Regions from separate parts of the Jejuibacter calystegiae genome, predicted to be linked through region 3. Evidence: predicted binding sites of a transcription regulator. Region 3 holds the regulator's gene; each other region holds the start of a gene.
What was found. Region 3 encodes sigma-54, which starts transcription at its own class of promoters, with help from an activator protein. Its sites were predicted from a motif close to GTTGGCACANNTTTCGCTNT; they were not measured.
Positions count from the first base shown of each region.

Region 1: a site for sigma-54 is predicted at 2,712-2,731, ahead of norV (anaerobic nitric oxide reductase flavorubredoxin). Genes of this name have one in related genera too.
Region 2: a site for sigma-54 is predicted at 1,853-1,872, ahead of hydN (electron transport protein HydN). Genes of this name have one in related genera too.

Region 1 covers NZ_CP040428.1:4,392,221-4,396,814, reverse strand. The annotation lists gene otsA (alpha,alpha-trehalose-phosphate synthase) at 1-542, shown strand, start outside; gene uspC (universal stress protein UspC) at 539-961, opposite strand; gene norR (nitric oxide reductase transcriptional regulator NorR) at 1,061-2,587, opposite strand; gene norV (anaerobic nitric oxide reductase flavorubredoxin) at 2,782-4,239, shown strand; gene norW (NADH:flavorubredoxin reductase NorW) at 4,236-4,594, shown strand, end outside.
Region 2 covers NZ_CP040428.1:2,725,557-2,730,150, reverse strand. The annotation lists gene FEM41_RS12445 (NADH-quinone oxidoreductase subunit B family protein) at 1-274, shown strand, start outside; gene FEM41_RS12440 (formate hydrogenlyase maturation HycH family protein) at 271-678, shown strand; gene hycI (hydrogenase maturation peptidase HycI) at 671-1,126, shown strand; gene FEM41_RS12430 (DUF4160 domain-containing protein) at 1,225-1,467, shown strand; gene FEM41_RS12425 (DUF2442 domain-containing protein) at 1,451-1,699, shown strand; gene hydN (electron transport protein HydN) at 1,912-2,457, shown strand; gene fdhF (formate dehydrogenase subunit alpha) at 2,496-4,594, shown strand, end outside.
Region 3 covers NZ_CP040428.1:621,027-625,620, forward strand. The annotation lists gene lptA (lipopolysaccharide ABC transporter substrate-binding protein LptA) at 1-152, shown strand, start outside; gene lptB (LPS export ABC transporter ATP-binding protein) at 159-884, shown strand; gene rpoN (RNA polymerase factor sigma-54) at 966-2,399, shown strand; gene hpf (ribosome hibernation promoting factor) at 2,422-2,709, shown strand; gene ptsN (PTS IIA-like nitrogen regulatory protein PtsN) at 2,785-3,270, shown strand; gene rapZ (RNase adapter RapZ) at 3,337-4,191, shown strand; gene npr (PTS phosphocarrier protein NPr) at 4,188-4,460, shown strand.

The DNA of each region.
Region 1 (4,594 bases), 1.4 Mb from region 3:
CGCCCACCTCGCGCGGCGATGTTCAGGCCTATCAGGATATTCGTCACCAACTGGAGACCGAGGCTGGGCGGATTAACGGCAAGTACGGACAACTGGGCTGGACGCCGCTCTATTACCTGAACCAGCACTTTGAACGACGTCTGTTGATGAAGGTGTTCCGCCACGCCGATGTGGGGCTGGTGACGCCGCTGCGCGACGGTATGAACCTGGTGGCTAAGGAGTACGTCGCGGCGCAGGATCCGGAAAACCCCGGGGTGCTGGTGCTCTCTGAGTTTGCCGGCGCCGCTCAGGAGTTAACCTCGGCGCTAATCGTCAATCCTTACGACAGGGACGATGTCGCCAGCGCGATGCACCGGGCGCTAACCATGCCGCTGGCCGAACGCCTGGCGCGCCACGGCGAGATGCTGGAAGTGGTGAAGTCTAATGATATCAACCACTGGCAGCGCAGTTTTGTGCGGGACCTAAAGGCGGTTATTCCCCGTAGTCAGCTACGGATACGGCGACCGGACGCCATCACGGCGATGGCGGGGGTTAAACGCTAGTTCAGCGCGACCAGCAGCACATCCACGCAGCTGGTCGCCACCACCGAACGGGCCGAACAGAGCGCCTTGCCGAAGAGATTCTGATTATGGTTGCCGTAGATAATAAGATCGATATCGCTGTGCTGACACAGATGGCGCAGATATTCGCTGAGTTCGCCGCTGGCGATAAGCGTCTTCGCAATGGGATACCCCGCTCGTTGGCATAATCCATCCAGAAACATCTGGCTCTCTTCGCGCAGCAGTTCCCGCAGGCTACCGAGCATTGGCGCCGCCATCTGATTATAGAGTTCCGGATCCGCCGTGACCGTTAACAGCGTAATCTGCGCCCCCGACGGGCGCGCCAGTTCGACCGCTTTTTCCACCAGTCGATCGCTTTCCGGGGTCGCCGCCACGGCGACCAGAAGATGACGCCAGCTCATAATGCCTCCTGCCTTACGCGTCGCTTCACTCCTTAAAGTCTGGTCTATTTTCGGCGGAATAACAGGGGGAATGGGCTATCTGGCATAAAATGTTCACCGTTATTTAATTCCCAGCCGCTTAGCTAACCGGTGCAGGTTGGCGACATTGACATCGAGCTCTCTGGCCGCGGCTGCCCAGTTGCCGTGGCTGTGCGTCAGGGCCTGGCGCACAGCGCGACGCTGGAAGTCGTCGGTGGCATCGCGCAGCGACAGCCCCAGGGGCGCAGGCTCTTGGATGCTGACAACCGGTGCCAGAGAAGTCGGGGAATGAGACGGGTCGTTAAGCGCGAAATGGCCGGGCTCCAGCACCACCTCGCTGCCGGAGCCGGTGGCTCTGGCCAGTACGATGGCGCGATAAATCGCATGTTCCAGTTCGCGGATATTGCCAGGCCAGCCGTAGTGCAGCAGGCGCTGAAGCGCTCCCTGGCTCAGCACTACCTGGGTCAGACCCAGACGCTGGCGGCTCTGCTCGCAGAAAAAACCAGCCAGCAGGGCGATATCGTCGCCGCGCTCGCGCAGCGCCGGGACCGACACCGGGAATACACTCAGGCGGTGGAACAGATCGGCGCGGAAGTTGCCGTCCAACACCTCCTGCTTAAGGTCGCGATTGGTGGCGGCCAGGACCCGTACATCGACCCGCAGGCTGCGATCGTCTCCCACCCGCTGGATATCGCCGTACTGCAGCACCCGCAGCAGTTTGGCCTGCAATGGCAAAGAAAGCTCGCCGATCTCATCCAGAAACAGCGTGCCCTCGTGGGCCATTTCGAATTTACCGCTGCGATTGCTGATAGCGCCGGTGAAGGCGCCTTTCACGTGGCCGAACAGTTCGCTTTCCGCCACGCTTTCCGGCAGCGCGGCGCAGTTCAGATAGACCAGCGGCTTTTCCGCACGCGTCGAAGCCCGGTGGATGGCGCGGGCCACCAGTTCCTTCCCGGTGCCAGTTTCGCCGCTAATCAGTACGTTGAGATCGGAAGGGGCGACAATCTCAATCTCTTTCTTAAGCTGCATCATGCCCGGTGACAGGCCGATCATCTCGCTATCCGGGGCTTTGCTTCCCTGATGGGGCGCGGGCAGAACATCGTGGTTTTCCAGTTGTTCAATCAACAGGGCGTTATTCAGGGCGCCGGCCGCCAGTACGGCGATAAGCCGCAGCTCCTCATCGCTAAAGGTGTCGAACTGGGTCGGGTTCATGCCGTCCATGGTCAGGGCGCCGATCAGCGTCTGGCTGGCGAACAGCGGCAACCCCACGCAGGCGTGCACTTTCAGTACCTCCTGGTCCGGGATCAGTCCGTCGTAAGGATCGGGCAGTGTGCTGTCCGCCGGGAAGCGCACCACATCCCCGGCGCGGGCGATAGCCTCCAGGCGTGGATGTGCTTCCAGGGCAAAGCGTCTCCCCAATACGTCGGGAGAGAGGCCGTCGATGGCCAGTGGCCGGAACTGTTGCTGCTCGTAGCGCAGCAGGGCGCAGGCGTCGCAGTCCAGCACTTCACGCAGGGTGCTAATCAGCCGCTGGAAGCGGTTTTCCTGACTGATGCCGTTCTGGAGCTCAATAGCGATTTTCGCCAGTAGATTAACGGAGAGGCTCATCGATTGTCCCTTGTCGTCATTATGACTGTATTGGATGTCAATATGACAATTATAGGTATAGTCACTATGACAATCAAAAAATTGTCTAAAAATAAATTATCTTCATAAATCAATAAATTAAAAAGTTGGCACGGATCCTGATATATGACAGACAACACACTTATTTGTCAGTACATCATTGATCGAGGTTAACAATGGCTATTCACGTTAAGAACAACATCCACTGGGTCGGGCAGCGTGACTGGGAAGTGCGTGATTTTCACGGCACCGAATACAAAACCCTGAAAGGCAGCAGCTACAACAGCTACCTGATCCGCGAAGAAAAAAACGTCCTTATCGACACCGTTGACCACAAATTTAGCCGTGAATTCGTGCAGAACCTGCGCGCGGAAATCGACCTTGAGAAGATCGATTATATCATTATTAACCACGCCGAAGAGGATCACGCGGGTGCGCTCTCTGAGCTGATGGCCGCTATCCCCAATACGCCGATCTACTGTACCGCCAACGGCGTGGATTCCATTACCGGCCATCATCATCACCCGGAGTGGAACTTCAATGTAGTGAAAACCGGCGATACTCTGGATATCGGTAATGGCAAACAGCTAATCTTCGTTGAAACCCCGATGCTGCACTGGCCGGACAGCATGATGACCTACATGACCGGCGATGCAGTGCTGTTCAGCAACGACGCCTTCGGTCAGCACTACTGTGACGAACACCTGTTCAACGACGAAGTAGACCAGGCTGAGCTGTTTGAGCAGTGCCAGCGCTACTACGCCAACATCCTGACGCCGTTCAGCCGCTTGGTGACGCCGAAAATTACTGAAATCCTCGGCTTTAACCTGCCGGTAGATATGATTGCCACCTCTCACGGCGTGGTATGGCGCGATAATCCGACCCAGATCGTTGAGTTGTATCTGAAGTGGGCGGCAGACTACCAGGAAGATCGCATCACCATCTTCTACGACACTATGTCCAACAATACCCGCATGATGGCCGACGCTATCGCACAGGGAATTAACGAAGTGGATCCACGCGTGGCGGTGAAAATCTTCAACGTGGCGCGTCACGACAAAAACGAAATTTTGACCAATGTCTTCCGCTCTAAAGGGGTACTGGCGGGCACCTCGACCATGAACAACGTGATGATGCCGAAAATCGCGGGTCTGGTAGAAGAGATGACCGGTCTTCGTTTCCGTAACAAACGCGCCAGCGCCTTTGGTTCCCACGGCTGGAGCGGCGGTGCGGTGGACCGGCTCTCTACCCGTTTGCAGGATGCCGGTTTTGAAATGTCCCTGAGCCTGAAGGCCAAATGGCGCCCGGACGTCGACGCGCTGGCGCTGTGCCGCGAGCACGGCCGGGAAATCGCCCGCCAGTGGGCCTTGTCTCCGCTGCCTCAGACCGCCAGCGTCCCGACGGCGGAAAGCGCCAGCAGCGAGCCGGAGCAGTCGGCAAGTGTCGGTTGCGCCGACCTGGGGCCGCGTATGCAGTGCAGCGTCTGCCAGTGGATCTACGATCCCGAGCAGGGCGAACCGATGCAGGGCGTTGAGCCGGGCACGCCCTGGAGCGAGGTGCCGGATAACTTCCTGTGCCCCGAATGTTCGCTGGGTAAAGATGTTTTCGATGTACTGGCTTCGGAGGCAAAATGAGTCAGGGTATCGTCATTATCGGGTCGGGCTTCGCGGCCCGACAACTGGTCAAAAGTATCCGTAAGCTCGATGCCGGGGTGCCGCTGACCCTGATTGCCGCTGACAGCATCGATGAGTACAACAAGCCCGATCTCAGCCATGTGATGAGTCAGGGGCAGCGGGCGGACGAAATGACCCGTCAGCGCGCAGGAGAATTCGCCGAACAGTTTAACCTGCGGCTGGTGCCGGACACCTGGGTTACGGATATCGATGCCGATAACCGGGTGGTTAAAGGCAACGGTCAGCAGTGGCACTACGACAGCCTGGTGCTGGCCACCGGCTCGTCGGCGCGTCTGCCGCCAGTCGAGGGGCGGGA
Region 2 (4,594 bases), 2.1 Mb from region 3:
GAAGATCCACGCCCGGGAGCCAGGTGAAAGCGACAACCAGCCTGCCAGCCTGCTACATCCGGATATGGTGCAGCCGCTGCGGGTCCGCATCGACCGGGCCGCGCGACGTATGGCGGGCTATCGCTACGGGCGGCAGATCGCCAACGACTACATGCAGCATCTGGCAGAGGGCGACGGCGCCCTGGCGGGCTGGCTTAATGAACAGCAGGATCCGCGCCTTAATGAGATCGTCACAGCGCTGAACGAGGTGGTTGAGCGGGAGCGAATCCGATGAGCGGGCGCGTTATCTTCAGCCAGTTGAGCCGTAAATTCGTTGATGAAAACGAAAATACGCCGGACCAGGCCCAACAGGTTGTCTACTACAGTCTGGCCATTGGCCACCATCTGGGGATTATCGACTGCCTGCAGGCGGCGCTGGTCTGTCCGCTGGAAGCCTGGCCGGCGTGGGTCGCCACGCTGCCCGCGGGCGAAGCGCAGCGCAAAATGACCGGCGTAACGCGCTTTGGCGAAATCGTTGTCGACCAGAGCCACGTGACCCTGCTGGCAACCGCTTTAGACGCGGCGCTGCCTCAGCAAACGCCGCAGCAGCAGAACTGGAGTCGCGAATTGATGCGACTGCTCCGAACGATTCAACAGGAACCCGCAGTCTACCTGATGGTAAGGAGGCAAGATGACTGATGTATTGCTGTGCGTGGGCAACAGTATGATGGGCGATGACGGCGCCGGTCCGCTGCTGGCGGAAATGTGCCAGACCAGCCCGCGCGGCGAATGGGTGGTTATCGACGGCGGTAGCGCGCCGGAAAATGACATCGTCGCCATTCGCGAACTGCGCCCGGATCGCTTGCTGATTGTCGATGCCACCGATATGGGCCTGAACCCCGGCGAGATGCGGATTATCGACCCGGAAGATATCGCCGAGCTGTTTCTGATGACCACCCACAATATGCCGCTCAACTATCTGGTGGAGCAGCTACAGGACGATGTGAAACAGGTTATCTTCGTGGGTATCCAGCCCGATATCGTCGGCTTCTGCTACCCGATGACCGAACCGGTACGCCGTGCCGTGGAAGATCTCCATCGCCGCCTGGAAAACTGGCAGGAACAGGAAGGCATCTCGCAGCTTTAACCCGTCAGGCTACCTCTTACGCCTTTGCATAGTATCTCTGTTTTTCCGCCGCCGCTGACTACGCGGCGGCCTGTTCAGGACGAAAAACGGAGGCAATGATGCCCGCGATACTACGCATATCCGGTTTCAGGTTCTTCTTTTACACCAATGAAGGACGACCGCTTGAATCACCCCACATTCACGTCATGAAAAGAGGAGATGAAGCCAAATTCTGGTTGACACCTGTAGTAAAATTAGCCAGAGATGACAATCTGGATTTCAGGGAACTGAGAACCTCAGCAGAGATCATTAAACAGAACCAGGTTTTATTTCTGGAGGCATGGAATGACTATTTCGGCTAAAAACATACAGTTCGATGGCGCCGCCATGTTGATCGAACTCAGCAACGCCCGCACGCTCAGGATCCCTCTGGCGCGCTTTCCCCGATTATTAAACGCCACGCCCGGCCAGTTGAACGACTGGGAATTAACCCCCCGCGGGATCCACTGGGATACGCTCGATGAAGATATCTCCATCGACGGATTGCTGGAAGAGAAAGACGCCCCGCGACCTCATCCCCACTCAATGCTCTGATCGCCGATACCGTTAACGCCAGTCTGATGTCGGCGTTATCCCCCTTACTGACGACATGCCTACCGTGACGATACCTCTTCGTCAAAAGTGTCAATGCCACTCGCCCTTCAATATCATAATTAACAAAACATAATTATTTCAATAAGTTAAATAAATGGCACGCTTTATGCTTAACCAGGTCACGCATCTATAAACCAGAGCTGGAGAATATGATGAACCGCTTCATCATTGCCGATTCAAGCAAATGCATTGGCTGCCGTACCTGCGAAGTCGCCTGCGTGGTCTCTCACCAGCAGGATCAGGACTGCGCCGCCCTGACGCCGCACACCTTCCTGCCCCGCATTCACGTGATTAAAGGGGTCAATATCTCGACGGCCACCCTGTGCCGCCAGTGTGAGGACGCCCCCTGCGCCCGGGTATGCCCCAACGGCGCCATCAGTCGGGACAACGATTTTGTCCACGTCCACCAGGAGCGCTGCATCGGCTGCAAAACCTGCGTAGTGGCCTGCCCTTACGGCGCCATGGAGGTGGTGGTTCGCCCGGTGGTGCGCAACAGCGGCAGCGGTCTGAATGTGATGGCGGACAAGGCAGAGGCCAATAAGTGCGATTTATGTCATCACCGTAAGGAAGGCCCCGCCTGCCTGGAAGCCTGCCCGACTAACGCCATTGTCTGCATCGATCGCAATCGCCTCGAGCAGCTTAGCCTGGAAAAACGCCGCCGTGCGGCACTTGACGATATCACTGCGCTGACCCGCTGATATTCCCCTGCTTTCAACTCTTAACAGGTCTGTTATTGATGAAAAAAATCACCAGCGTTTGTCCGTACTGCGGTGCGGGCTGCAAACTGAAACTGGTTGTGGACAACAACCGCATCACCCGCGTTGAAGCGGCTAACGGCGTAACCAATCAGAATGAACTCTGCCTGAAGGGCTACTACGGTTGGGACTTCCTTAACGATACCCGGTTGCTAACCCCCCGGCTGAAACAGCCGATGATCCGCTACCGCAAAGATGGACCGCTGGAGCCGGTCACCTGGGACGAAGCCATTCGCTATACCGCAGAGCGCCTGAGCGACATTAAGGCGCGCTACGGCAGCCAGGCCATTATGACCACCGGCTCGTCCCGGGGAACCGGTAACGAAACCAACTACGTGATGCAGAAATTTGCCCGCGCGGTGCTTAACACCAATAACGTCGACTGCTGCGCCCGGGTCTGCCACGGCCCGTCGGTGGCCGGCCTTCAGCAGACCCTGGGCAACGGGGCGATGAGCAACGCCATCGCCGATATCGAAAATTCCAGATGCCTGCTGATTTTCGGCTATAACTGCGCTGACTCTCACCCCATCGTGGCGCGTCGGGTGCTGAAGGCCAAACAGCGCGGCGCCCGGATTATCGTCTGCGATCCGCGCAAAATTGAAACGGCGCGTATTGCCGATCTGCACCTGCAGCTCAACAACGGCAGCAATATGGCGCTGGTTAATGCCTTTATCCACGTACTGCTGGAAGAAGAGCTCTACGATCGTGCCTGGGTGGCGCGCCATACCGAAGGGCTGGAGGCGCTGCGCGAAACGGTGAAAAACTACGCGCCGGAGTCGGTGGAAGGCATTACCGGCGTGCCCGCCGCGGCGATACGCCAGGCCATGCGCCTCTATTGCGCAGCCCCCTCCGCTACCGTGATGTGGGGCATGGGCGTCACCCAATTTGGCCAGGCGGTGGATGTGGTCAAAGGGCTCTCCAGCCTGGCGCTGCTCACCGGCAACCTTGGCCGCGAGCACGTGGGCGTTGGCCCGGTACGCGGCCAGAATAACGTCCAGGGCGCCTGCGACATGGGCGTTCTGCCGGATCACTTCCCCGGCTATCAGCGGGTGGACGATCCCCGGACCCGGGCCAAATTCGCCGCCGCCTGGGGCGTCGATCCGGCCGCAATGGATAACAAAATCGGAGTACGCATCACCGATGTCCCGCATCTGGCGCTGGAAGGGAAGATTAAGGCGTACTACATCATGGGAGAAGATCCGCTCCAGACCGAGGCCGATCTGGGGCTGGTACGGCGTGGCATCGAAGCCCTCGACCTGCTGATCGTGCAGGATATCTTTATGACCAAAACCGCCGAAAAAGCCGATGTGCTGCTGCCCGCCACCTCATGGGGCGAGCACGGCGGTATCTTTACCTGCGCCGACCGGGGCTTCCAGCGCTTTGAGCAGGCGATTACCCCACGCGACGACGTTCGCCGCGACTGGCAGATAATCAGCCAGATAGCCAGCGCCATGGGCTACCCGATGCACTACGACAGTAATCAGCAAATCTGGGATGAGATGCGCGAACTCTGTCCGCTGTTCTATGGCGCCACCTGGGAGAAAATCGGCGAGATGGGACATCTGCAATGGCCCTGCCCAACCCTGGAACACCCCGGCACCCCGTGGCTGTACCAGGGCGGACGCTTCGATACCCCCAGCGGTAAAGGACAGCTTTATGCCGCGCCATGGCGGCCGCCCGCAGAGCAGCCCGATGCCGACTACCCGCTGGTGCTCTGCACCGTGCGGGAGGTGGGGCACTACTCCTGCCGCTCAATGACCGGCAACTGCGCGGCCCTGCAAACCCTGGCGGACGAGCCTGGCTTTGTGGCCATTCACCCTCAGGATGCCGCCCCGCTGGGTATTAAAGAAGACCATCTGGTGCGGGTGGCTTCACGGCGCGGCGAAGTCTTTTCCCGAGCCCGCCTGAGCGAACGGGTCAACCCCGGCGCGGTATACATGACTTATCAATGGTGGATCGGCGCCTGTAATGAACTGACGCAGGACAATATGGATCCGGTCTCCCATACCCCGGAAACCAAATACTGCGCCGTCAGACTGCTGCCCATCGCCGATCAGGATCGGGCGGAAAGCGAGGTGCT
Region 3 (4,594 bases):
AGCTCGACAGCAACATCAAGGGCGATAAGATCACCTATCTCGTAAAAGAGCAGAAAATGCAGGCTTCCAGTGAGAAAGGCAAACGCGTGACAACCGTTCTGGTACCGTCACAGCTTCAGGATAAAAACAATTCCGGTCAGAAGAGTAACTAATTTCGTATGGCAACACTCACTGCAAAGAACCTCGCCAAGGCCTATAAGGGCCGAAAGGTGGTAGAAGATGTCAGCCTGACCGTGGAGTCCGGCGAAATCGTCGGTCTGCTTGGCCCTAACGGCGCCGGTAAGACCACAACCTTCTACATGGTGGTGGGCATCGTCCCGCGCGATGCCGGTAATATCATCATCGACGATGAAGACATCAGTCTGCTGCCGCTGCACGCCCGCGCCCGCCGCGGCATCGGCTATCTGCCTCAGGAAGCGTCCATTTTTCGGCGCCTGAGCGTCTTCGACAACCTGATGGCGGTGCTGCAAATTCGCGACGATCTGTCGGCGGAACAGCGTACCGATCGCGCCAACGAGCTGATGGAAGAGTTCCACATCGAGCACCTGCGCGATAACCTGGGTCAATCCCTCTCCGGTGGGGAACGTCGACGGGTCGAAATCGCCCGCGCGCTGGCGGCTAATCCCAAATTTATCCTGCTGGATGAGCCCTTCGCAGGGGTCGATCCCATCTCGGTTATCGACATCAAACGCATTATCGAACACCTGCGCGACAGCGGTCTTGGCGTCCTGATCACCGACCATAACGTTCGCGAGACGCTGGCCGTCTGCGAACGCGCTTATATCGTCAGCCAGGGGCACCTGATTGCCCATGGTACGCCTGATGAGATCCTCAAGGACGACCAGGTGAAACGCGTGTATCTTGGGGAAGAGTTCAGACTCTGATAGGGTAAGGACTGGACGCCGCACGCCCCTATGAGTGCGCGGTTTCATCGAAACATTGACCTGAGGTAGCTTGTTCTGAACATGAAGCAAGGTTTGCAATTAAAGCTGAGCCAACAGCTTGCCATGACGCCCCAGCTGCAACAGGCCATCCGCCTGCTGCAGCTCTCCACGCTGGAACTCCAGCAGGAGCTTAACCAGGCGCTGGAAAGCAATCCCCTGCTTGAACAGAGCGACCCCCTTGACGAAGTCGCGACCACCGAAAGCAGCGACAGCGAAACGCTCGATAGCCGGGATGCGCTGGAACAAGACTCCATGCCCGAAGAGCTGCCGCTTGATGCCAGCTGGGACGAGATCTATACCGCAGGCACTCCCTCCGGTACCGGCACTGACTATGTCGACGACGAACTGCCCATCTACCAGGGCGAAACCACCCAGTCCCTTCAGGACTACCTGATGTGGCAGGTTGAGCTAACTCCTTTCTCCGACACCGATATCGCCATCGCGACCTCTATTGTCGACGCCGTCGACGACACCGGCTACCTCACCATCACGGTCCAGGACATTCTGGACGGCATGGGCGATGAAGAGGTGACCCAGGAAGAGGTAGAGGCGGTACTCAAGCGCATTCAGCGCTTCGATCCGGTTGGCGTGGCTGCCCGCGATTTGCGGGAATGTCTGTTGATCCAGCTTTCTCAGTTCGCGCCCGAAACCCCGCGCCTGAATGAGGCGCATCAGATCGTCAACGATCATCTCGATCTGCTGGCCAATCATGATTTTCGCTCGCTGATGCGCGTTACGCGCCTTAAAGAGGAGGTGCTGAAAGAATCCGTCGGGCTGATTCAGTCCCTCGATCCACGCCCAGGCCAGTCGATTCAGACCAGCGAGCCGGAATACGTTATCCCTGACGTGCTGGTCCGTAAGCACCAGGGACGCTGGGTTGTGGAACTTAACGGCGACAGTATTCCGCGCCTGAAGATTAATCAGCAGTATGCGGCCATGGGGACCAGCGCCCGTAACGACAGCGACAGCCAGTTTATCCGCAGTAATCTGCAGGAAGCGAAGTGGCTGATTAAGAGTCTGGAGAGCCGTAACGACACCCTGCTACGCGTCAGCCGCTGTATTGTGGAACAGCAGCAGGCCTTTTTCGAACATGGTGAAGAGCATATGAAACCCATGGTGCTGGCCGATATCGCCCAGGCCGTTGATATGCACGAATCCACCATCTCACGCGTCACCACTCAAAAATACCTCCAGAGTCCAGGAGGTATTTTTGAGCTCAAGTATTTCTTCTCCAGCCACGTGAGCACCGAAGGCGGCGGCGAAGCCTCCTCTACGGCTATCCGGGCGTTGGTGAAGAAATTAATCGCTGCGGAGAATCCCGCCAAGCCACTGAGCGACAGTAAGCTCACCGCCATGCTCTCCGACCAGGGGATTATGGTGGCGCGCCGAACCGTTGCGAAGTACCGAGAGTCTTTATCGATTCCTCCGTCTAACCAGCGTAAACAACTGGTCTGACTCAACAGATAAGGAAGACACTATGCAGCTCAACATCACTGGACAAAACGTCGAAATCACCGATGCATTGCGCGATTTTATCAATCCAAAATTCGCCAAGCTGGAGCAGTATTTTGATAGGATCAATCAGGTCTATATTGTGTTGAAAGTGGAAAAGGTTTCCCACGTCGCGGAAGCGACGCTGCACGTCAACGGCGGAGAGCTGCACGCCAGCGCGGAAGCTCAGGATATGTACGCGGCCATTGATGGCCTGATCGACAAGCTGGCGCGGCAGTTAACCAAACATAAAGATAAACTGAAACAACACTAATTGTCCGGGCGTTTCTGTGACCCGTGCGGCTCGCCATTGCGGCGGGCCGTTCCCGCAGAAGGCTTAGGTGAAATTATGATGAACAATGATTTAGCGCTGCAACTGAGCAATGTCCTTAACCAGGAGTGTACCCGAAGCGGCGTCCCGTGCCAGAGTAAAAAGCGGGCGCTGGAGGTAGTCAGCGAGCTGGCTGCCAAACAGCTGGGGCTGGCTCCCCAGCTCGTGTTTGAGGCTGTACTGACCCGGGAGAAAATGGGGAGTACCGGTATCGGTAACGGTATCGCCATCCCCCACGGTAAGCTGGAAGAGGATACCGAACGCGCCGTGGGCGTCTTTATTAAGCTGGAGACCCCCATCGCCTTCGATGCTATCGATAATCAGCCGGTGGATCTGCTGTTCGCGCTGCTGGTGCCGGCGGACCAGACCAAAACGCATCTGCATACGCTGTCTCTGGTAGCGAAACGGCTGGCGGACAAAACTATCTGCCGTCGGCTGCGAGCGGCGCAAAGCGATGAAGAGCTTTATCAGATCATCACTGAAGAAAACCTGGATGTTGAATAATAAACATTCCGGCAGGAATCACGGCCGCGTAGCAACGCGGTCGATTAATGGGGGGAGAGACTGCACATGGTGCTGATGATTGTCAGCGGCCGTTCAGGTTCAGGGAAGTCCGTGGCACTGCGCGCGCTGGAAGACATGGGCTTTTACTGCGTCGATAACCTGCCGGTCGTGCTACTGCCGGAACTGGCGAATACGCTGGCTGAGCGCGGTATTTCGGCGGCGGTCAGTATCGACGTCCGTAATATGCCGGAATCGCCGGAAATCTTTGAACGGGCAATGGACAGTCTGCCCAAAGCCTTTTCGCCGCAGTTGCTGTTCCTGGATGCCGATCGCAATACCCTGATTCGCCGCTACAGCGATACCCGACGCCTGCATCCGCTATCCAGCAAAAACCTGTCGCTGGAAAGCGCTATCGACCGTGAGAGCGACCTGCTGGAGCCGCTGCGTTCCCGGGCCGACCTCATTATCGATACCTCGGAAATGTCGGTACACGAACTGGCGGAGATGCTCCGTACCCGGCTGCTGGGCAAGCGGGAACGCGAGCTGACCATGGTCTTCGAATCCTTCGGCTTTAAGCACGGTATTCCCATCGACGCCGATTACGTCTTCGACGTGCGCTTCCTGCCGAACCCGCACTGGGATCCCAAACTGCGCCCGATGACCGGTCTGGACAAGCCTGTTGCCGCCTTCCTGGACCGGCACACCGAGGTGCACAACTTTATCTATCAGACCCGCAGCTACCTTGAGCTCTGGCTCCCCATGCTGGAGACCAACAATCGTAGCTATCTGACTGTCGCCATCGGTTGTACCGGGGGTAAGCACCGTTCGGTCTACGTTGCCGAACAGCTGGCGGACTATTTCCGCTCCCGCGGCAAGAATGTGCAGTCGCGCCACCGAACCCTGGAAAAGCGTAAAACATGACCGTCAGACAAACCGTTGAAATCACTAACCGACTGGGCATGCACGCCCGGCCGGCGATGAAGCTATTCGAACTGGTACAGAGCTTTGATGCCGAAGTTCTGCTGCGTAACGAGGGCGGCATCGAGGCGGAAGCCAGCAGCGTTATCGCCCTGTTGATGCTGGACTCCGCTCAGGGAGGCCACATCGAAATCGAAGCCAGCGGCCCCCAGGAGCAGGAGGCGTTAAGTGCCGTCATCGCGCTGTTTAACGCCGGCTTTGACGAAGAGTAACCCCTTCCCCGACTTTCACATCTCTTGCGAATAAACCTGATTCAGATCAAGCCAACCTGATGTTGGCTTTGCTGTTTGTGCCCCTGCTTCTATCATCAGATTAATCCTAACTTCGGCTTAAGGTTTTATTAAGA